Regions from separate parts of the Thauera butanivorans genome, predicted to be linked through region 2. Evidence: predicted binding sites of a transcription regulator. Region 2 holds the regulator's gene; each other region holds the start of a gene.
The links. Region 2 encodes FliA, which starts transcription of late flagellar genes. Its sites were predicted from a motif close to CTAAAGTTNNNNNNNNNNNNGCCGNTA; they were not measured.

Region 1 (7,409 bases), 1.4 Mb from region 2:
GGTGGCGGCCCCATTCAGCGCGCTCAGGCTGGCCCCCATGTAGTCCGTGCCGCGCCAGCGGTACTGCGGATCGAACAGCGGGCGCCGATCCACGCCGGGCGGAAACTTGGCGTTGTACTCGATACAGATTACCTTCGGCCGGGATTCGAGGGCTTCCAACAGATGGATATCCATGCCATCAACATCGATGGACAGGAAGTCCAGCGCCTCCGCATCCGCCCCGATCCGGCCCAACCCGTCGGCGACGAGCCGATTCACGCTGTCGGGCATTGCATAGGCATTGGCCACATGCAGCCGCCCGCCGGCCAGAAGAGACGAGAACTTCTCTTCGATCAGCGGAACCTGCCTGTCGTCCGCTTCGATCCACACGCCGCGCCACCCCTGATGAAGCAGGAACAGGCTGTTGCACTCCAGGCCGTTCTGCACGCCGATTTCGCAGAAGGTGCCGGCCGACACACCGATCCTCCGGAAAATCTCGGCGAGGATGCCGTCTTCGTCGTTCTGGCTATAGACCGTGAAGCCGAACGGCTCCAGCCGCCCAGGGTCGGCCCGCAGCGGCGCGAGAATGCGCTCCATCTCCTGCCGGGCGAGATAGCCGGCGCTTCTCCTAATGGAATGGTTCATCACCGCCATCTGCTGATACAGCAGGTTGAACAGCTTGATCGAGGTATCGTCATCCATGAATCGGTCTCTCATCCATGCTTGCCCGCAGCGGCGGGCTCATCGCGTCCGGACCAGCTGCAGCCCGCCATCGGCCTGGAGGACGAAATCGACGTGCCGGGCGTGCTGCGGATGCTGCGCGACGACTTCGTCGAGCAGCTCGAAACACACATAGCCCAGCCGGTCAAGAAACGCCATCAGTTCCGCCCGCCTTTCGCGGAACCACTCATCCCGCCACGCCTCCAGGATCAGTGGCGGAAAGCTCCCGGCCTCCAGAAAGCCCACCCCCCCTTTGAGTACCCGATGTTCGAAGCCCTCCACGTCGATCTTGATCAGATCCGCAGCCTTGGGAAAGGCGATCGAATCCAGCCTGGCCATCGCCACACGCTCGACGCGCTGCTCGCGGTCGATGGCCACGGCGGAAACCTGGTCGCGAATGGCCTGATCGAGCGAGAACCCCCCGATGTTTTCCGATGACGCATAGTCGATCAGCGGGATGTCGATCGAACCATCGTCCTCGCCGATCGCCATGTGAAAGGCATGGACGTTGTCCAGCCTGTTGAGGATGAGGTTGCCGCACAACTGATAGTAAACCAGCCGCTGCGCCTCATATGCATACACCGTACCACCCAGCTTATGCAGATCCTGGGCCACGGCGATCGCATAGGCCCCCAGGTTGGCGCCGATGTCCAGGACGAGGGGCGCGCTGCCGCCCTCGTAGAACATACGGCTTATCGTGATGAGCGGCTCGGCCCATGCGCCTCTGGCGTAGATGGTCCTGGAGATGGCGTCGCCGGTGGAAAAAAGCAGATAGTCGGCGGAATTGCCTCTGACGAGATTCACTCTGGGCAGCATGTTCGACCCTCATCGATGGTTTGGATTATTGCTTGGCAGGCCGATCAAACCAACCATGCGTGGTTCGTTCTGGACTCGCGGGGAATCGCCAGGCGGCAAGACGGCACGAACGGAAAAATGGCCTCGCAGGTATAGTCGCACTCGGCCAGCAAGGCCTCGATCCGGCGTACGCCCCGTTCGTCATCCGGCAAGTCGATGACCAGCAATGGCCGGTATTTCTCCAGCACGCCCACCGCCCGTCTCAGGATCGCCTCGGCCAGCGCGGCACGATCGATGTAGAGCAAACCGAGCTCGCACATGGTCGGCTCATCGAACACCGCCTCGCCAAGGCGCAGTTCCGCCGTGTCGATGCAGTTCAAGGCCAGCAACTGCCGCATGCGGCGATGCTCGTCACCGTTGGCGGCAAAAACGATGCTGCGTTCGAAATGCGCTGCCAGCCTGGCCGTTGCCACGCCGTCTCCAGGCGCGGCATCGACGAACAGCCCGCGGCCGTCGTGCATCAGCGCGAGCAGACGTGGGATGCGCAGGGCCGACGCATCGAATGCCCACGGCACCAGCGGCTCATGTCGGGCGCTGATGGACTCCCCCCGGGCATTATGCACCGCCCGCGCCTCGCGCAAGGGAGCGAGGCGCGACAGCAGGGCTTCGCCGTCGACCATGAAGGTGGCGATGCTGCCATCGTCGCGGCCGCACAGCAGCCGGAAGCCGCCGGCGACGGGCTGCGCACCCAGCGGAAACACCACGCTCCCGGCAAAATTCCAGCCGAACCGATGCGCCCCTGTGTTGTAGGGCGCCACCACCAGCGGCTCATGGGTCATCAGCCTGGGCCAGAACGGCGGTTCGGCATCGAAAACGCATGCCCCGACGAAATAGAGCTTGCGGCTCCCGACCACCGTGGACGAATGATAGAAAGTGATGAGCCGCTCGCCACCGCATGCAGCAGGTGCTGGCACGGGGACGGTTCCCCCCCGGATCTCGCCCCACGCCCATTCGAGCCCCGGCCCCTGCCAGCCGCCCTCGAACTGGCGCGACTCGCTTGCGGCATCGGCCTTCAGCAGCAATACCGCCCATGGGTCGTGGGAATAGATCAGTCCGATCGACCCGGACGGCAACGGAAAAGGAACCCAGTTCTTCTCCCAGTTCTCATGCGGATCACCGGTGCGCGGCTTCTGCAACGGATTCTTGGGCAATTCCAGCACGCGATCGACACGCAGCATGGGCGCAACCCCCGCTGTATCCTCGATCGCACACTCGGCGATGCGCATCGCCGCGCCATTGACACGGCCGTCCCCTGCGCGCTCGATCACGCAATGGAACACGAGCACCCGTCCCCCGAGCACGATGGCACGGGGATCCTCCCCTTGCGCAAGCAACAGGCGGGGCTCGCCGGCCGGGCACAGGTGTTCGTCGAGTTCGATGGTCCAGACCGTTCCCATCCCAGGCACCGGCGGCACAATATCCCGCCGGATCACCCCCAGCCAGCGCCCCGAAGGCAACTGGACACAACATGGATTGAAGTCGATCCAGCGGCCGGGATCGAGCGGCGCCCAGGTCTCGAAGCCGCAGCTCCGGTTGAGCGGCATCCAGCGCGCACCCGCCGTGTCGTTCTCGCGTCTGTTCAAACCCCAATCCCTTTTTTCATATTCGCCCTCGCTATCGGGACAGCCCTCCGCCAGCCGGCAAGAATAAGACAGTCCGGCAGAATTTCCGCTAAAGATTTTCCACCCGCCTCCGTTAATGCTCCTGACGGCAGACGGATCACACAACACTCAGGTGATACGGCCGGCTCATCAGATTCTTCATCCTCATCGGGAGACGATCATGTCGCAAGTCATCAACACCAACGTGCCTTCCCTGACCGCACAACGCAACCTGAGCACCTCTGGCAATTCCCTCGCCACGTCGCTGCAACGCCTGTCTTCCGGCCTGCGCATCAACAGCGCCAAGGACGACGCCGCCGGCCTCGCCATTTCCGAGCGCTTCACTGCCCAGATCAACGGTCTGAACCAGGCTACCCGCAACGCCAACGATGGCATTTCGCTGGCGCAGACCGCCGAAGGCGCACTCGCCTCATCCGGCGAAATCCTGCAGCGCATCCGCACCTTGGCCGTGCAGTCGGCCAACGCCACAAACTCCGCATCGGACCGCAAGGCGCTCAACGACGAAGTCAACGCCCTGACCTCCGAACTCAACCGCATCGCGCAAACCACCGAATTCAACGGCCGCAAGTTGCTCGACGGCTCCTTCACTTCCGCAACCTTCCAGGTCGGCGCCAACGCAAACCAGACCATCACCGCCACCTCTGCCAACTTCGGCACCACCGCCTATGGCAACTACCGCATCGGCGGCATGGCGGCCACTTCCACCGGCGGTGCCGGCGACCTCACCGTGGGCGGTACCGCGGGCGTCAATCTCGCCCAGGGAGATACGGGTGCTTCGGCGATCGCCGCCGATGGCGTCCTGACGATCAACGGCACCTACGGCACCGCCGAAGTCGAATACGCCGCCGAAGCCAGCGCCAAGGACGTCGCCGCCAAGATCAACGCTGCTACCGAAAGCACCGGCGTATCCGCCAGCGCGCGTACCGAAGTGCATCTGACCGACTTCGTCGCCGGCTCGTCCTACGTGCTGAAGCTGGCCTCGAACAACGGTACCGACCAGGCGCAAACGCTGTCCTTCACCGTCGGCAGTGCGGGCACCGGCGATGATTACGCCGACGCCATCAAGGCCTTCAACGACGTGGCCGCCAAGACCGGTGTCACCGCCAAGCTCAACGCCGAAGGCAACGGCATCGTGCTGACCAATGCCGAAGGCAGCGACATCAAGCTGGTCAATGACTCCGAAGCGGCCTCGGTGTTCACCGTCAAGGACATCGGCGGCACCGACATCGTCGCCGCCGTGGCGGGTGAGGACGGTTCGGGTGCGTTCGGCGGCGCGGAAGTCTGGGTCACCGGCCAACTGACCTTCGACTCGAACGCCTCCTTCAGTGTCACCGACGACCAGGGACAGTTCCTGCTTGCCAGCACAGCCACCGCCAGCCAGCTCCAGGCCGTGTCCGAGATGGACGTCAGCACGGTGGATGCCTCCAACCGCACACTCGCCATGGTCGACGCCGCGCTGGCCTCGATCAACAGCCAGCGCGCCAAGTACGGCGCCCTGCAGTCCCGTTTCGAGAACACCATCGCCAACCTGAGCACAACCTCGGAGAACATGTCGGCATCGCGCAGCCGCATCCTCGACACCGATTTCGCTTCCGAGACCGCCAACCTGACCCGCTCGCAGATCCTGCAGCAAGCCGGCACCGCGATGCTGTCGCAGGCCAACGCCCTGCCCCAGAACGTGCTGTCGCTCCTCCGCTGATATTCACGGTCTGACGATGTAGCATCGCCCGGCGCGGGGCTCGCAAGAGTCTCGCGCCGTTCGCCTATCAAGGAGATGAATCATGAGCATCGAGTCGATCGGCAACGCCATTCCGCAAACGACACGCATTCTGTCGCAGGCCACGCAGTCTTCGCCGCAGGCAGCAGCCCCCGACCCCGTGGCGGTCGCAACCGGCGCGCCGACCGCCGCCGTGCAACAGCCCGATGCGGAACAGATCGCGCAGGCGGTCGAAGAAATGCGCACGGCCATTGCCCCCGTGGCACAGAACTTGCAATTCTCCATCGACCAGGATATCGGCCGTACCATCGTCAAAGTTGTGGATGCATCCACCGACGAGGTCATCCGCCAGATCCCATCCGAGGAAATCGTCGCCATCGCCAAGGCGATGGACAAGCTGCAGGGGCTGCTGATCAAACAGCAGGCCTGAGCGACACAGAAGGAGAATGCATCATGGCCGCGATCACGTCCGGGGGTTCCATCCTCGACATCACATCCATCGTCAACCAGTTGATCACCGCAGAACGCAGGACGACCCAGCAGCCGCTGGTGACCAAGCAAGCTGCGGAAACGGCCAAGCTGTCCGCCTTCGGCCAGATCAAGGGCACATTGAGCAATCTGCAAACCGCCGTGGATGCGCTGGGCAAGGATGGCTTGTTCGGCGGGACCAAGGCCACGGTCAACGGCAAGGGCTTCACCGCAACGACCAAGGCGGGCGCGGCAGTCGGCAACCATGCCATCGAAGTGTTCCAGCTCGCCAAGGAACAACGCATCACTACCGACCCCGCGGCCAGCTTCGTCCCCGGGGGCGCCGGCACCTTGAGCATCCAGTTCGGCACGGTCGATGAAAGCGGCGCCTTCGCGGGCGACCCGGAGCGGATGGCTTTGCTCGACTTTGCGGGCGGCACGCTCGCCGAGCTGCGCGACGCCATCAACGGCGACCCCACGCTGGGCGTCAAGGCCAGCGTCGTCAATAACGGCAAGACCGAGCAACTGGTGCTCACCGGTACGGCCACCGGCGAGAACATGGCGTTCAAGCTCACCGGTACCGACGGTCTGGCCGATCTGAGCTACGACCCGGGCACGACGGCCCCTGCGGGCCAGATGCAGTCCGTACAGGCGGCGCAAAGCGCAAAGCTCAAGGTCGACGGCATCGAGGTTTCACGCGGCAAGAACAGCATCGACGACCTGATCGATGGCGTCACGCTGACGCTGAACGAAGAGCCTGAAAGCGACGTCGCCAGCCTGAAGGGCACGCTGACAGTCGCCACCGACAATGAACAGGCGCGCAAAGCCGTCGATGCCTTCATCAAGGCCTACAACGAGGTAAACGACACGCTGAAGTCGCTGACCGCCTACGACGCCAACACCAAGACCAGTTCCACGCTGACCGGCGACGCCACCGCCCGCAGCATCCAGTCGACGCTGCGCAATGCGCTCAACGATGCGCTGGGCGGCCTGGGCGGCATCCGTTCGCTTGCCGAAATCGGTATCGGCAACGGCGCCACGACCGACAAGGAAACCGGCAAGGTCAGCGTGGACGGCAAGCTGTCGCTCGACAGCGCCAAATTCGAAGCGGCATTGTCGAACCCGAACATGGACGTGGGGGCATTTTTTGCCGGCAAGGACGGCGTGAAAGGCTTGGCCGCAACCTTCAGCGAGCGCCTCAGCGGCCTGCTGGACAGCAATGGCGGGGTGATTGCCAACCGTACCAACAGCATCGACAGCAACATCCAGTCGCTGGAGGAAAAATACGAGCGCGTCGAAGAACGCATCCAGATGCTGGAAACACGCTACAGAATGGAATTCTCGCGCCTCGACACCCTGCTCGCCGGCATGTCGCAGACCAGCAGCTACCTGGCCCAGCAACTGGCCAACCTGCCCAAGATCGGCAACTGAGGAGACGGAGCACCATGTTCGGCACCTCCTACGCCAACCGCGCCTCGGCCTACGCCCGCGTCGGCACCGAAACCAGCGTCGAAGCGGCCAGCCCGCACAAGCTCATCCTGATGCTGTACGACGGCGCCCTGCTGGCGCTGCGCACCGCGCTGGTCGCCGTCCGCAACAAGGACATCCCGACCAAGGGCCAGTCGATTTCCAAGGCCATCAACATCATCGACAACGGCCTCAAGGTCAGCCTGGACATGAATGCCGGCGGCGAACTGGCCGGACGCCTGCATGCGCTGTACGAGTACATGAGCGAGCGCCTGCTGTATGCCAACCTGCACAGCAGCGAGGCGGCGCTGAACGAAGTCGTCGGCCTGCTCGCCAGCCTGCGCGAAGCCTGGGCCGGCATCGCCGACCAGGCCGCGGCCTGAACGGGAGCCCGATATGCTGACGCCGGAAAGCTGCCGCGAACTGCTCGCCCTGTACGAAGCCATGGCCGAGGCCGCGGTACGCAACGATTGGAGCCGGCTCGCCGAACTGGAAGCGGCAAGTTCCGCACTGCGCAAGGCGGCCGCGGCCGCTCCCGCCGACACCGCCCGGCTGCCGGATGCCGCACAGCAGGAGATGGC
Region 2 (7,409 bases):
CAAGGGATGCGCGCCCCGCTCGGGATAATCCTCCTCAAGCTGCGGCCAAAGTCCGGCTGCCTGGAGAAACGCCATGAACGTCAAACGCTACTTTGCTCCCACTGCCCGCGAAGCGCTCCGCGAGCTGAAGGAAGAGCTCGGCCCCGATGCGATCGTGCTGTCGAACCGTGCCGTCGATGGTGGCGTGGAGATTCTGGCGCTGCCGGGCGAGGCCGTCGGTGCGCTGCAGGCGGCCCGGCGCACGGCTGCTGCGGAGAAAACGGCGGCTGCGGCAAGGCCTGCCGCGAAGGCGGCGGCGCCTGAGCCTTTCGTCCAGCCCGGCCCGCGAGCGCTCGCCCCCGAAGCGGCCGAGGACGATTTCCGCGTCAGCCTGTCCGCACTGGCAGCCAATGCGGCCCGGAATGCGGCGCGTCCGGCTCCGGCCGCCCCCCAGCAGCCCGTCATCCGGCCTTTCTCGCCGCCGCGTATCGAGACGGCCGACTTCGCCATGCGCAGCCGGCCTGCGCCGGCTTCGGCTCCTGTGTCCGCGCCGGCCGAGGATTCCGGCAGTGCCCGCGTGCGTGAGCTGCAGGAAACCAATGCCCGGCTGATGGAAGAGCTGTCCGGCATTCGCGGCATGATCGAGCGCCAGCTTGCCGGCTTCGCCTGGGGCGAAACCCAGCGCCAGGCGCCGGGCCGCGCGGCCTTGATGGGCGAACTGCTCGAAGCCGGCTTTTCCGCCGCCACCGCGCGCAAGCTGTCCGCGGCGGTGCCCGAGGAGGCGGGCCGGATCGAGGCGCGCGAGGCGGCGGGCGCATTGCTCGACCGCATGATGCGCGCCCACGCCTCGGACGACGACGTGATCGACCAGGGCGGCGTGTTCGCGCTGGTCGGGCCGACCGGTGTCGGCAAGACCACCACCACGGCCAAGCTCGCCGCGCGCTGCGTGGTGCGCCACGGCGCCAGCCGGCTGGCGATGATCACCACCGATGGCTACCGCATCGGTGCGCAGGAGCAACTGCGCATCTATGGCCGCATCCTGGGCGTGCCGGTATTCTCGGTGCGCGACGCCGCCGATCTGCGCCAGACCCTGGCCGGCCTGCGCAACAAGCATATGGTGCTGATCGACACCATGGGCATGAGCCAGCGCGACCGCATGGTGGCCGAGCAGGCGGCGATGCTGAGCGGCGCCGGCGACGTCCGCCGCCTGCTGCTGCTGAATGCCACCGCGCGCGGCGACACGCTGGACGACGTGGTGCGCGCCTATGCCGGGGACGACCTGGCGGGCTGCATCTTCACCAAGGTGGACGAGGCCGCCTCCCTGGCGCCGGCGCTCGACGTCGCCGTGCGCCACCGGCTCGGGATCCGCTACCTGACCAACGGCCAGCGGGTGCCGGAAGACCTGCACCTGCCCAACCGGGCCTATCTGCTGCATCGCGCGCTGCGCGGGCAGGGGGCCGAATCGCCCTGGCATCTGAACGGTGACGAGACGGGAATGATGCTGGCCGCGGCCGGAGGTGCCTGAGATGATCGACCGACGAGAAGACCAGGCGGCAGGGTTGAGGCGCCTGTTCCGCCGCGTGCCGCCGCAGGTGCTGGCACTTTATGCCTGCGGCCGCCGCCGTGCGCACAACGCGGTGCTGGCTGCGCATCGCATCGCCGGCCACGCCGAGCGGGTGCTGATCCTGGACGAGGCCGAAGGCGAAGCCGGGCTGGGCGAGGTACTGCGCCAGGCGCCCGGGCCGGACCTGCTGCAACTGCTCGACGGCCGCAGCACGCTGGCCGACGTGCTGCAACCCTCGCCTGGCCTGCTCGGCCGCGTGCCGGCGGTGGCTGCCGCACTGGCGCTGCCCCTGCTGGACGATGCGCGCCGCGCCTGCCTGGTCGAGGCGCTGCGCATCCTGCACCGCCATGCCAGCTTCGTGCTGGTGCATGCCGCTGGTGAAACGGCGGCCGAACCCTCCCCCTTCGTCGCTGCCGCGCCGCGCCGCCTGCTGGTGGTGGAGGCGAGCGCGAGCGGGGCCACCGAGGCCTATCGCACGCTCAAGGCATTGGCCGCCGCCGGCGCGGGTTCCGCCCATGTCGCAGTCTGCCGTGCGCGCGACCGTGACGATGCCGCGCGGTTCTTCGCCGGTCTGAATGCACTGGTCCGGCGCCACGTCGGCCTGCCGCTGGAATGGCTGGGCGAAGTCGAGCACGACGACCTGACTGCCACGCTGTCGCGTTTCGATGCTGCCGCGGCGACGCGGGCGGCCAGCGCCGCCTTCATGCGCGACATCGAGGCGGCGGGCCGGGCGAAGTCCGTGCGGAGAGCCTGAACATGGCGGGCGGTGTGATGTATCCCGCTGGTAATGCCTGTGACAGTGCGGGAGAATGCCGGCAATCCACTTCCCGTCCAGGTATGCCGGCCGGATCGCGCCGCAGGAAAATACAGGCCCAATGGATGTACGACGCCCAAGGTAATCTCGACAAGGCCCATCTGGTCGAAGCTTATGCGCCGCTGGTCAAGCGCATCGCCTACCAGCTCATGGCCAGGCTGCCGGCCAGCGTCGAAGTCGACGACCTGATCCAGAACGGCATGATGGGTCTGCTCGATGCCATCGGCCGCTACGAGGACGGCCTCGGCGCACAGTTCGAAACCTATGCCGTGCAGCGCATCCGCGGCGCCATGCTTGACGGCCTGCGCGAAGCGGACTGGCTGCCGCGCAGCCTGCGGCGCGACATGCGGCGCATCGAATCCGCCATCCACATGCTCGAGCAGGAATACGGACGGGCGCCGACCGAAGGCGAACTGGCGGAGTCGCTCGGCGTGCCGCTGGCCGAGTACCAGCACATGCTGCAGGAAGCGCGTGGGTACCAATTGGTGTATTTCGAGGATTTCGGCCAGGATCGGAACGACGATTTCCTCGAACGCCATCTCGCGCAGCAGGATGCCAACCCGCTCGATCTGCTGGAAGATGCCGACATGCGCCGGCGGCTGGTGTCGGCGATCCAGGTGCTGCCCGAGCGCGAGCAACTGGTGATGGCGCTCTACTACGACGAGGAACTGAACCTGCGCGAGATCGGCGCCGTGCTCGGCGTGACCGAGTCGCGGGTCTGCCAGCTCCACAGCCAGGCGGTGGCGCGGCTGCGCTCGTCGGTGTTCGGCGGCGACGCGCCGGCGGCCGCGCGGCGCGGCCGGCCGCCCAAGAAGCAGCAGACCTGACGAGCGCCCGATGACGATACCCGGACTGCGTCATGGATAGGATCAGTGTCTTCGGCCTCGCGCTGGGGCTTGCCGCGATCGTCGGCGGGCAGGTGCTCGAAGGCGGGCACGTATCCTCGCTGCTGCAGCCGACGGCCTTCTTCATCGTCATCGGCGGCACGCTGGGCGCGGTGATGCTGCAGAGTCCGCTGCGCATCTTCGTCGATGGCGTGCGCATGGCGCGCTGGGTGTTCGTGCCACCGGTGACCAATCCGTCGCGCATGATCGACCAGGTCGTCAATTGGGGCCAGATCGCGCGCAAGGACGGCCTGCTGGTGCTCGAGAACCACATCGGCAGCCTGCCGGACCCCTTCATGCGCAAGGGGCTGCAACTGCTGGTCGATGGCGTCGATCCGGTGCGCCTGCGGGAAGTGCTCGAAGTGGAGATCGACGCCTGGGAGGCCCGGATGCGGCAATCGACCAGAATCTGGGAAGCGGCCGGCGGCTATGCGCCGACCATCGGCATCCTCGGCGCGGTGATGGGGCTGATCCACGTCATGGAGAACCTGTCCGATCCTTCGCGGCTGGGCGCGGGCATCGCCGTCGCCTTCGTCGCCACCATCTACGGCGTGGGCTTCGCCAACCTGGTGTTCCTGCCGATCGCCAAAAAGCTGGCGGCGCAGATCGGCGTGCTGGTGACGCAGCGCGAGATGTTCGTCGACGGCATCGTCGGCATCGCCAACGGCGAGAACCCGCGCATCATCGCCAGCCGCATGCAGGGCTACGTGGTCTAGCCGCAGGCCATGGCGCGCAGACGCAGACAGGCGGAAGAACACGACAACCACGAGCGCTGGCTCGTGTCCTACGCCGACTTCATCACGCTGCTGTTCGCCTTCTTCGTCGTGATGTATTCGCTGTCCTCGATCAACGAGGGCAAGTACCGCGTCGTGTCGGACTCGATCGTCCAGGCCTTCCGCAGTCTCAGCATCACCGACAGGGGCGAGCAGTTCATCGTGCCGCCGGTGGCGATGGCGCCGGTCGTCAGGCCGGCGCCGCCGGCGAACGCCGAGCTGCAGGAGGCGGCCGAGGCCCGCCGCAGGCAGACCACCGCGCAGATGCGTGGCATGGCCGAGGAAATCCGCCGCGCGATGGGCGCACTGGCGCAGACCGGCGAAGTCAATGTGTCCGAAGGTGCGTTCGGCATTAGCATCGAGATCAATGCCGCGCTGCTGTTCGCCCCCGGCGACGCCGCGCTGAGTGCGCCCGCGGCTGAGGCCCTGCGCGCGGTGGCGCAGGTGCTGGCGGCCTCGATATTCCCGATCACCATCGAAGGCCATACCGACAGCACGCCGATCGGTTCCTGGCGCTTTCCGTCGAACTGGGAACTGTCGGCAGTGCGTGCTTCGAGTGTGGCGCGCCTGTTTGTCGACAGCGGCGTGCTGCCCGGCCGCCTAAGCGTCGCCGGCTATGCCGACCAGCGCCCGGTGGCGGACAACGCCAGCGAAGAGGGCAGGGGCCGCAACCGCCGCGTTACGATCCTGCTGGAAGCGCGCGACGTCGAACCGACACCGGTCGGGCCGACGCGCATGTCGCCCGACGACCCGATCCGCTCGATCCTGCCGGGAGAGGTCGATACCGGGGCTGCTGCGTCGGCAGATGCCGCTGCGGAAGCAGCCCCCGCCGATTAAGGCTTCTCAGCGCATCTTTTCCGGCTTCACCTTCGGCGTCAGCGGCGCCCCCTTGCGCGCACGGCGGTGGCGCAGCGGTTCGCGCTGGGCGGGCTTCAGTTCGATGGCGACCGCTCTGCCGCCACGGCCGCTGCCTTCGACGGTCAGCACCGCGTCGTCGGCCGGCACGGCGACGGCGGCCAGCGCCTCGCCTTCGTCCAGCGCCATCACGATCACGCCGCGGCCGCCGCTCTGGGTCTTCATCTCGGGGCGGGGGAAGACCAGCAGGCGGCCGTTTTCCGACGCGGCGGCGATCCAGTCGCCGTGGGCCTTGGCCGGTGGCAACACCTTCTCGCCCTTTTCAAGGTTCATGAAAGCCTTGCCGGCACGCTGGCGGCTGCTGGCGTCGCCGACGCTGCACTGGAAGCCATAGCCACCGCTGTTGGCGAACAGCCAGACCGTCTCGGGCGCATCGCTGAGGACCTGCGCCAGCTTGCCGCCGTCCTGGAACTCCACCAGCGTGGTGATCGGCACGCCGTCGCCGCGTCCGCCGGGCAGTTCGGACACCTTGATCGTGTAGGCGCGGCCGTTGGCGTCGATGACGATCAGCGGCCAGGTGGTGCGCGTCTCGATCACGGCGAAGCCGAAGTCGCCGGCCTTGTAGCCGATGCCGGCGGGGTCGATGCCGTGGCCCTGGCGCGAGCGTACCCAGCCGTTCTTCGACACGATCACGGTGACGGGTTCGTCCGGTACCGCGATCTCGGCCGGCGCCACCGCGGCGACGGCTTCGACCAGGGTGCGGCGGTCGTCGCCGTATTTCTTCGCGTCGGCCTGGATTTCCTTCAGGATCAGGCGGGTCATCGCCGGGCGGCTGTCGAGGATGTGCTGCAGGCCGTCGCGTTCGTCGCGCAGTTCGGCCAGCTCCTTTTCGATCTTGAAGCCTTCCAGGCGCGCGAGCTGGCGCAGGCGGATTTCCAGGATGTCCTCGGCCTGCGTCTCGGACAGGCCGAAGGCGGCGATCAGCGCCGGCTTGGGTTCGTCCGACTCGCGGATCACGCGGATCACTTCCTCGATGTGCAGGAAGGCGATCATGCGGCCTTCGAGGATGTGGATGCGGCGGTCGACTTCGTCCAGGCGGTGGCGGGTGCGGCGTTCGATGGTGACGTAGCGGAAGTCGATCCATTCCTGCAGGACCTGCACCAGGTTCTTCTGCTGCGGCCGGCCATCGCGGCCGATCATCGTCATGTTGACCGAGGCCGAGGTCTCCAGGCTGGTGTGGGCCAGCAGCACCGCCATGAATTCGTCGCGGCTCTGGCGGCTGGACTTGGGTTCCAGCACGATGCGCACCGGCGCCTTGTCGCTGGATTCGTCGCGCACGGTGTCGAGCACGCCGAGTACGAGCTGCTTGAGGTTCTTCTGCTCCTGCGAGACGTCCTTCTTGCCGGCACGCGGCTGCGGGTTGGTCAGGGTCTCGATCTCGGACAGCACCTGCGCGGCCGACACGCCGTGCGGCAGCTCCTCGACGATCACCCGCCACTGGTTGCGGGCGAGTTCCTCGATCTTCCAGCGCGCGCGCAGGCGCAGGCTGCCGCGACCGGAGGCGTAGGCGTCGCGGATCGCCTCGGGCGAGGAAATGAGCTGGCCGCCGCCGGGGAAGTCCGGCCCGGGGATGATGCCGAGCACTTCGTCGAGCGTCGCTTCCGGATTGCGGATCAGGTGGCAGGCGGCTTCGGCCACTTCGCGCAGGTTGTGCGGCGGGATTTCGGTGGCCATGCCCACCGCGATGCCGGAGGCGCCGTTGAGCAGCACGAAGGGCAGGCGGGCCGGCAGCAGCTTCGGCTCCTCGAAGGCGCCGTCGTAGTTGGGGACGAAATCCACCGTGCCGCGGTCGATCTCGGACAGCAGCAGTTCGGCGATCGGCGTCAGGCGGCATTCGGTGTAGCGCATCGCCGCGGCGGAGTCGCCGTCGCGCGAACCGAAGTTGCCCTGGCCGTCGACCAGCGGATAACGCAGCGAGAAGTCCTGCGCCACCCGCACCATCGCGTCGTAGACGCTGCTGTCGCCGTGCGGATGGTATTTGCCGATCACGTCGCCGACCACGCGCGCCGACTTCACGTGCTTGGAGCCGGGCGACAGCCGCATCTCGTTCATCGCGTACAGGATGCGGCGTTGCACCGGCTTCAGCCCGTCCTCCACCTGCGGCAGTGCGCGTGATTTCACCACGCTCATGGCGTAGGCGAGATAGGCGCGCTCGGCATAGCGGTCGAGCGCCAGGGTGCCGTCGTCCTCTTCTGCCGGTTCAGGCGCGGCGGGCGGGGCAGGGGGGGGCGCCAGGCCGGCGTCGGCGGACGGTTCGGGCGTGCCGAACAGGTCGGAAGTGTCGTTGCTCATCGATCGAAGCGGCCCCGGATGTGCGGCCGCTGCTGCTGCGAAAGGGGGCGATCTTACCCCGAGCACGCGCCTGGGTGCGAGCCGATGCGCGGATACACGGGAGTGGCTGGCGATCGAGGCGAAAGGTGATCAGGCCGGGATGAGGCATATGCTTGAACTTGCTGCTTCGATAAACCAGAATGGAACCA
Region 3 (7,409 bases), 870 kb from region 2:
TATCCTGACCTACAATACCGCAACCAGTAGCGGGGCATCCTTCCAGTGGGCCAACATCAGCGATGCACAGAAAGATCTGCTGGGTAGCAAGCCTGGCCTCGGTGCACAAGGGGTGCTGAACTGGGTGCGTGGCAATCAAAGCCAGGAAGAACCCGGCGGCTCCTTCCGCAAACGCAAGAGCACCGGCCTGATCGGCGACATCGTCAACTCCAAGCCCCTGTACATCGGCGCGCGCAACGACGGCTATGCATGGGCAAGCGGCATCCCGCAGAACCAACGCGCGGCCTACCAGACCCGCCTTACTTCCGATGCCTTCAGAAAGCGCCAGCGCACCGTCTATGTCGGCGCCAATGACGGCATGCTCCATGCCTTCAATACCGGCACCTATGCCGACGACGGTGATGGCGTCTTCGACCCCATCAAGGATTTCAATAACGGCAATGGCGTCGAAACTTTCGCCTATGTGCCCGCCGCCGTCTACGCCAACCTGCCCGCCCTCGCCCACCCCGACTACGTAGACCGCCACCTCTACTTCGTCGATGGCAGCCCGGTCGCCGGCGATGCCTGGATCGGTGGCACCTGGAAGACGGTGCTGGTCGGCTCCACCGGAGCCGGCGGCCGCAGCTATTTCGCCCTGGATATCGAGACCCCCAGCAGCATGAACGCCAGCAAAGTGCTGTGGGAGTTCACCCATGACGAACTCGGCCTAAGCATCGGCCAAGCCACGATCGCCCGTGTTGGCAACGCCGCAAACGGTCGCTGGGTGGCGATTTTTGGCAATGGCTACAACAGCAGTTCCCATCGCGCCCAGTTGTTCATCGTCGACCTGAGCACTGGCGAGCTTATCAAGGCAATCGATACCGGCGTCGGCAACTCCAGCCAATCGAATGGCTTGGCCGCACCGCAGGTGGTGGACGTCGACCTCGACGGCAATGCCGACTTGGTCTATGCCGGCGATTACCGCGGCAATCTCTGGAAGTTCGATCTGAGGGGCGCTACCTCCAGCGCATGGAAAGTGGCCTTCGGCGGCAAGCCGCTGTTCAAGGCCACGGACAGCGCTGGCAACAGCCAGCCCATCACCGTCCAGCCCACGGTACGACGCCACCCGAGCAGAGGTGGTTTGGTGGTCTACTTTGGCACTGGCAAGCTGATGCTGGTGGGGGACCAGGGCGACATGTCCGAACAGGCGCTATATGGCATCTTTGATCTGTGCGGCAGCTCCTTCAGCGATGATTGCGCAAGCGCCAATGTCGACACAGGCGTCACCCGCGCACAGCGCGTGCTTAAATCCGAACTACTGGAACAGGATATCTACGAAGAGGGCAACGCCGAATTCGACGATATATACCAAGACTATCGCCTGATCACGCAGAATGCACTTGACCCCGCTGAACATCGTGGCTTCTTCATCACGCTGACGCCGCCTTCAGGTATTGCCAAGGGCGAGCGTGTGACTGGCCCCGCCAGCGTCGCCTTCAGTGACCGGGTGATCTTTACCACGATCCTGCCCAACGACGACCCCTGCGAACAGGGAGCCGACGGCTGGCTCATCGAAATCGACCCCTTTTCAGGGGGGCGCACCGATTATTCGGTGTTCGACATGAACCGCGACGGGCTCTTCAATGGCGGCGACCGCAAGGGCGACACCGTCGTCAGTGGCCAGCGCACCCCGGGCGGCGCCACTCCAGCGATCCTGCATGGGGCCGACAAATCGTACAAGATCGGTACCCAGACCGGCGCCAACCAGAGTATTGCCAACAAGCCCGACCCTAATTTGGTCAACCGTCAGTCTTGGCAGCAAATACAGTAAGGCATAAAACTTAACGAACCGAGATTCGAACCATGAAATACCACTCGCTCCTTCTCGGCGGCCTCACCGCCATCCTGGTCACGATGCCGCACGGCATCCATGCACAACAATCCGACGAAGAGGCCGGGGTACCACCCTTCGAGCACTACACAGTGATCCAGCGCCTTGACCCGGCAAGCGGCGTACTTTTCGCCGACGGCCGCAACTATTACCTGCAACCCGAAACACGAATCTGGATCGGCAGCAAAGAAGCGACGCGAGCCGAGTTGAGCCCCGACATGATTGGCATGAACATCGGGCTCGACGCCTACGAGCACGAAAGCCGCTACCTCATCACGATGCTCCACATCCTGAAGGACGAGAATGAAAGCCCAGCCGCTGACGGGGGGGCAAAATGAAGGCATGGCATGCGGACGGCTTCACCCTGATCGAACTGATGATCGCAGTCGCCATCGTCGGCATCCTGGCCGCAGTGGCCTATCCGAACTACACCAACTACCTGCGCGACTCCCGTCGCGCGGACTGCAAGGCGGTGATGCTCAGCTACGCAAATGCACTTGAGCGACAGTTTTCGGTCAACAGTATTTACCCGGAAAACGCGCTCAACGGCTTCTCTTGCCCGGTCGGCGGAGGCACAGCGACCTATGACTTGGAGTACGAGCAAGAAGATGATGGTGCGAGCTTCAAGCTGACCGCGACACCGGCGGGCACGCAGGCCCATGACCGTTGCGGCACGCTGGAGCTGACCAATACCGGGAAGCGCACCGCCACTGGTACCGGCACCTGCTGGTAAAACAACCGGTAGACAGGGGACACTGTCCTGCCTGCAATAGCCGATTATCGATTCATCAAACCCTGCTCAAGCCCAGGTATCCACCACCCCACCCGCCGCACTGCCCACCGCCGATACCGGCGGCTGTACCGGCGCCGGAATTGCCTGCAACAACTGCAAGGCGCTCTCCGCCTGCATGTCCAGCGCCATCTTCAGCACCTTGACCGAAGCTTCGGCCTGAACCTTGGCGGCCGCATTGGCGCTGGCTGCGGCGGCGATGGAGGAAACGTCCATGATCTGTACTCCAAAACGTTTGTGGTGCCAGCCGGAATGCGGCATGGCGCTCTTCAAGCGATAACGGCCGCAAATGCGGCCGCTTGAGGGTGATCTGCGGGATGTTCCCGCGCCGCCGGAGCTCAGTCGCGGAAGTTGCCGTACTGCAGCGGAAAATCCGTGATCTGCTTCTTGACCAGCGCGATCGCTTCCTGCAGCACATCGCGCTTGGCACCGGACACGCGCACCGCGTCGCCCTGGATCGCGGCCTGCACCTTGAGCTTGCTGTCCTTCAGCAGCTTGACGATCTTCTTGGCCAGGTCCTGGTCGACGCCGACGCAGACCTTCACTTCCTGCTTGACCTTGTTGCCGGAGATCTTCTGCACGTCGCCGTAGTCCAGGCAACGCACGTCGACGTTCTTCTTCGTCATCTCGGGCAGCAGGATGGTCTTGATCTGGTCGAGCTGGAAATCGCTGTCGCCATAGAGGGTCAGCAGCTTGTCGGCCTGCTCGATGTTCGCGCTGGTGCCCTTGAAATCGTGGCGGCCGGCAACCTTGCGGTTGGCCTGCTCGACGGCATTGCGCAGCGAGGGCTGGTCGACCTCGGACATGATGTCGAATGAAGGCATATCGCTTCCCCTCGTCCTGCTCGGTTCAGCCGAAATGGCAGATGTAGTGGTAGGGCTCGCCCGACACTTCGATGTCGAAGCTGGAGTTGGCCGGCACGTCGAAGGATTCGCCCGCGCCGTAGGTCTTCCATTCGTCGCTGCCCTTCAGGCGCACGCGGCAGCTGCCGGCCACGCCTTCCATGATCTCTGGCGCGCCGGTGTTGAAAGTCAGCGCGGCCGGCAGAATGACGCCGACCGACTTCTTCGTGCCGTCGGCGAACTGGATGCCGTGGCTGACGCACTTGCCGTCGAAATAGACGCTGGCCTTGGTGGCGACGGCGACGCCGTCGATCTTTTCAGTGATGCTCATGGTGATGCTTTCCTCATTCGATGCCGAGCAGCTTCTGGATGATGCCCTTGGCGACGAAGCCGACGAAGCCGACGCCGAGGCCGATGAACATCCACATCATGCCGTACTTGCCGGCTTTCGATTCCTTGCCCAGGTTCCAGATGATGAACATCATGTACAGGATCAGCGCCCCGAGGCCGAGCTTGAGCGACCAATCCTCGAACTCGGCCATGGTCAGGCCGAAGATCAGTATGTCGTCCATCATCCGTCTCCCGAATCAACGCGCTCCGAAAACCGGACTCAGCCCTGCCGTCTGGTTTTCGCGTTCGCCGCGATGCGCATGCGCAGCGCGTTGAGGCGGATGAAGCCGTGCGCGTCCTTCTGGTTGTAGGCGCCCTGGTCGTCTTCGAAGGTGGCGATGGTCGGATCGAACAGCGAATCGGTCTTCGAGTCGCGGCCGGTGACGATGACGTTGCCCTTGTACAGCTTGACCCGCACCCAGCCGTTGACCGTCTGCTGGGTCTGGTCGATCAGCGCCTGCATGGCGAGACGCTCGGGGCTCCACCAGTAGCCGTTGTAGATCACGCTGGCGTAGCGCGGCATCAGGTCGTCCTTGAGGTGGGCGACTTCGCGGTCGAGCGTGATCGATTCGATGGCGCGGTGGGCCTTCAGCAGGATGGTGCCGCCCGGGGTTTCGTAGCAGCCGCGGCTCTTCATGCCGACATAGCGGTTTTCCACCAGATCGAGGCGGCCGATGCCGTGCTTGCCGCCCAGTTCGTTGAGCTTGGCGAGCAGTTCGTGCGGCTTCGTGCGGGTGCCGTTGATGGCGACCAGGTCGCCCTTCTCGAACTCCAGGTCGACGTATTCGGCGGCGTCCGGCGCGGCCTCGGGCGACACGGTCCAGCGCCACATCGATTCCTCGGCCTCGGCCGCCGGGTCTTCGAGGTGGCGGCCTTCGTAGGAGATGTGCAGCAGGTTGGCGTCCATCGAGTAGGGCGAACCGCCCTGCTTGTGCTTCATCTCGATCGGGATGCCGTTCTTCTCGGCGTAGGCGAGCAGCTTCTCGCGCGACAGCAGATCCCATTCGCGCCACGGCGCGATGACCTTCACGTTCGGCATCAGCGCGTAGTAGCCCAGCTCGAAGCGGACCTGGTCGTTGCCCTTGCCGGTGGCGCCGTGCGACACCGCATCGGCGCCGGTGGCGCGCGCGATCTCGATCTGGCGCTTGGAGATCAGCGGACGGGCGATCGAGGTGCCGAGCAGGTACTCGCCTTCATAGACGGTGTTGGCGCGGAACATCGGGAAGACGAAGTCGCGCACGAACTCTTCGCGCAGGTCGTCGATGAAGATGTTCTCGGGCTTGATGCCGAACTGCAGCGCCTTGGTGCGCGCGGGCTCGAGCTCCTCGCCCTGGCCGAGGTCGGCGGTGAAGGTGACCACTTCGCACTGGTAGGTGTCCTGCAGCCACTTCAGGATGACCGAAGTGTCCAGCCCGCCCGAGTAGGCGAGCACTGCTTTCTTGACGTCGCTCATGCTGTTTTCCTGTTTCCTGCTGTGTTGCCGGCGCGCACGCCCGTGCGCGCCTCCTTGTTCGTTGCGGCTTACCTGGGCTCCACGCGGCCGAGCATCAGGTACTCCATCAGTGCCTTCTGCGCGTGCAGGCGGTTCTCGGCCTCGTCCCAGACCACCGACTGCGGCCCGTCGATGACTTCGGCGGTGACTTCCTCGCCGCGATGAGCCGGCAGGCAGTGCATGAAGAGCGCATCGCCGGCGGCAACGGACATCATCTCGGCATCGACGCACCAGTCGGCGAAAGCCTTCATGCGCGCTTCGTTCTCGGCCTCGAAGCCCATCGAGGTCCACACGTCGGTGGTGACCAGATGCGCGCCGCGGCAGGCATCCATCGGGTCGGAGAACTGCTCGAAATTGCCGGTGCCGTACAGCCCTGCCCGCTCGGGCTCGACTTCGTAGCCCGGCGGCGTCGATACGTGGACGTTGAAGCCCAGGACCTCGGCAGCCTGCAGCCAGGTGTTGCACATGTTGTTGCTGTCGCCGATCCAGGCCACGGTCTTGCCTGCGATCGAGCCGCGATGCTCGATGTAGGTGAAGATGTCGGCCAGTATCTGGCAGGGATGGTATTCGTTGGTCAGGCCGTTGATGACCGGCACGCGCGAGTTGGCGGCGAAGCGCTCGACCATTTCCTGCTCGAAAGTGCGGATCATCACCAGGTCGCTCATGCGCGAGATGACCTGGGCCGCGTCCTCCACCGATTCGCCGCGGCCGAGTTGCGAGTCGCGCGTGTTGAGGTAGATGGCCGAGCCGCCGAGCTGCTGCACGCCGGCCTCGAAGGACAGGCGGGTGCGGGTGCTGGCCTTCTCGAAGATCATCACCAGCGTGCGGTCGAACATCGGGTGATAAGGCTCGTAGCGCTTGAACTTGTCCTTGATCCACTTCGCCCGCTCGAAGAGGTAGTCGTACTCCTCGCGGGTGAAGTCCTTGAATTGGAGATAGTGCTTGATCGAGGTCATCGGCATTCCTCAGCCGTTCGCAAGAAAGTCGCGAATCATCGGCGCCAGCATCGACACCAGGGCCCTGGCATCCTCGGCGCTGAAGGTCAGCGCCGGCAGCAGGCGCACCACGCGCTCGGCGGTGACGCTGAGCAGCAGGCCTTGTTCGGCTGCGCGCGCCATCAGCGGGCCGCAGGGGCGGTCGAGCTCGACACCGATCATCAGGCCGCGGCCGCGGATGTCGACCACGCCGGCGACGCCGTCCAGCGCTTCGGCCAGGCCCTTGCGGATCTGCTCGCCGATGGCGACGGCCTGCTCCATCAGGCCATCGGCGACGATGGTGTCGAAAGTGGCGAGGCCGGCGGCGCAGGCCAGCGGATTGCCGCCGAAGGTCGAGCCGTGGTTGCCCGGGCCGAACAGCCCCTTGGCGCGGCCGGAGGTCACGCAGGCGCCGATCGGCACGCCGGAGGCCAGCCCCTTCGCCAGGGTCATCACGTCGGGCATGGCGCCGGCATGCTGCCAGCCATACCACTTGCCGGTACGCCCCATGCCGCACTGCACTTCGTCGCAGATCATCAGCCAGCCCTTGTCGTCGCACAGGGCGCGCAGCTCGCGCTGGAAGGTTTCGTCGGCGACATTGACGCCGCCCTCGCCCTGGATCATCTCCAGCATCACGGCAACGACGCTGTTGTCGTGCGCGGCGATCTTGCGGATGGCCTCGATGTCCTTGTAGGGCACGCGGATGAAGCCCTGCACCAGCGGCTCGAAGCCGGCCTGCGTCTTGCGGTTGCCGGTGGCCGACAGCGTGGCCATGGTGCGGCCGTGGAAGGCGTTTTCCATCACGATGATGTGCGGCAGCGCGACGCCCTTCTTGTTGCCGTACATGCGCGCCAGCTTGATCGCCGCCTCGTTGGCCTCGCAGCCCGAGTTGCAGAAGAACACCTCGTCCATGCCCGAAGTCTCGGCGATGCGGTCGGCGAGTTGCTCCTGCAGCGGAATGCGGTACAGGTTGGACGTGTGGATCAGCCTGCCGGCCTGCTCGGCAATCGCCTTGACCAGGCGCGGATGGTTGTGGCCCAGCGTATTGACG

Region 1: the regulator FliA is predicted to act here: its motif matches at 3,226-3,252, upstream of ACNQFN_RS07770 (flagellin).
Region 3: the regulator FliA is predicted to act here: its motif matches at 2,938-2,964, upstream of ACNQFN_RS10300 (YjfB family protein).

The regions. Positions count from the first base shown of each region.
Region 1 covers NZ_CP183038.1:1,603,448-1,610,856, reverse strand. The annotation lists gene ACNQFN_RS07785 (hypothetical protein) at 1-681, opposite strand, end outside; gene ACNQFN_RS07780 (FkbM family methyltransferase) at 721-1,515, opposite strand; gene ACNQFN_RS07775 (hypothetical protein) at 1,560-3,137, opposite strand; gene ACNQFN_RS07770 (flagellin) at 3,337-4,875, shown strand; gene ACNQFN_RS07765 (flagellar protein FlaG) at 4,958-5,323, shown strand; gene fliD (flagellar filament capping protein FliD) at 5,347-6,792, shown strand; gene fliS (flagellar export chaperone FliS) at 6,807-7,211, shown strand; gene ACNQFN_RS07750 (flagellar protein FliT) at 7,225-7,409, shown strand, end outside.
Region 2 covers NZ_CP183038.1:3,008,225-3,015,633, reverse strand. The annotation lists gene flhF (flagellar biosynthesis protein FlhF) at 74-1,504, shown strand; gene ACNQFN_RS14600 (MinD/ParA family ATP-binding protein) at 1,506-2,297, shown strand; gene ACNQFN_RS14595 (RNA polymerase sigma factor FliA) at 2,423-3,184, shown strand; gene ACNQFN_RS14590 (flagellar motor protein) at 3,217-3,957, shown strand; gene motD (flagellar motor protein MotD) at 3,967-4,851, shown strand; gene parC (DNA topoisomerase IV subunit A) at 4,858-7,221, opposite strand; gene ACNQFN_RS14575 (FitA-like ribbon-helix-helix domain-containing protein) at 7,370-7,409, shown strand, end outside.
Region 3 covers NZ_CP183038.1:2,134,034-2,141,442, reverse strand. The annotation lists gene ACNQFN_RS10315 (pilus assembly protein) at 1-1,810, shown strand, start outside; gene ACNQFN_RS10310 (hypothetical protein) at 1,843-2,208, shown strand; gene ACNQFN_RS10305 (type IV pilin protein) at 2,205-2,603, shown strand; gene ACNQFN_RS10300 (YjfB family protein) at 2,670-2,876, opposite strand; gene ACNQFN_RS10295 (YajQ family cyclic di-GMP-binding protein) at 2,999-3,484, opposite strand; gene ACNQFN_RS10290 (pyrimidine/purine nucleoside phosphorylase) at 3,510-3,833, opposite strand; gene ACNQFN_RS10285 (DUF2788 domain-containing protein) at 3,847-4,077, opposite strand; gene ACNQFN_RS10280 (argininosuccinate synthase) at 4,113-5,345, opposite strand; gene argF (ornithine carbamoyltransferase) at 5,414-6,340, opposite strand; gene ACNQFN_RS10270 (aspartate aminotransferase family protein) at 6,350-7,409, opposite strand, start outside.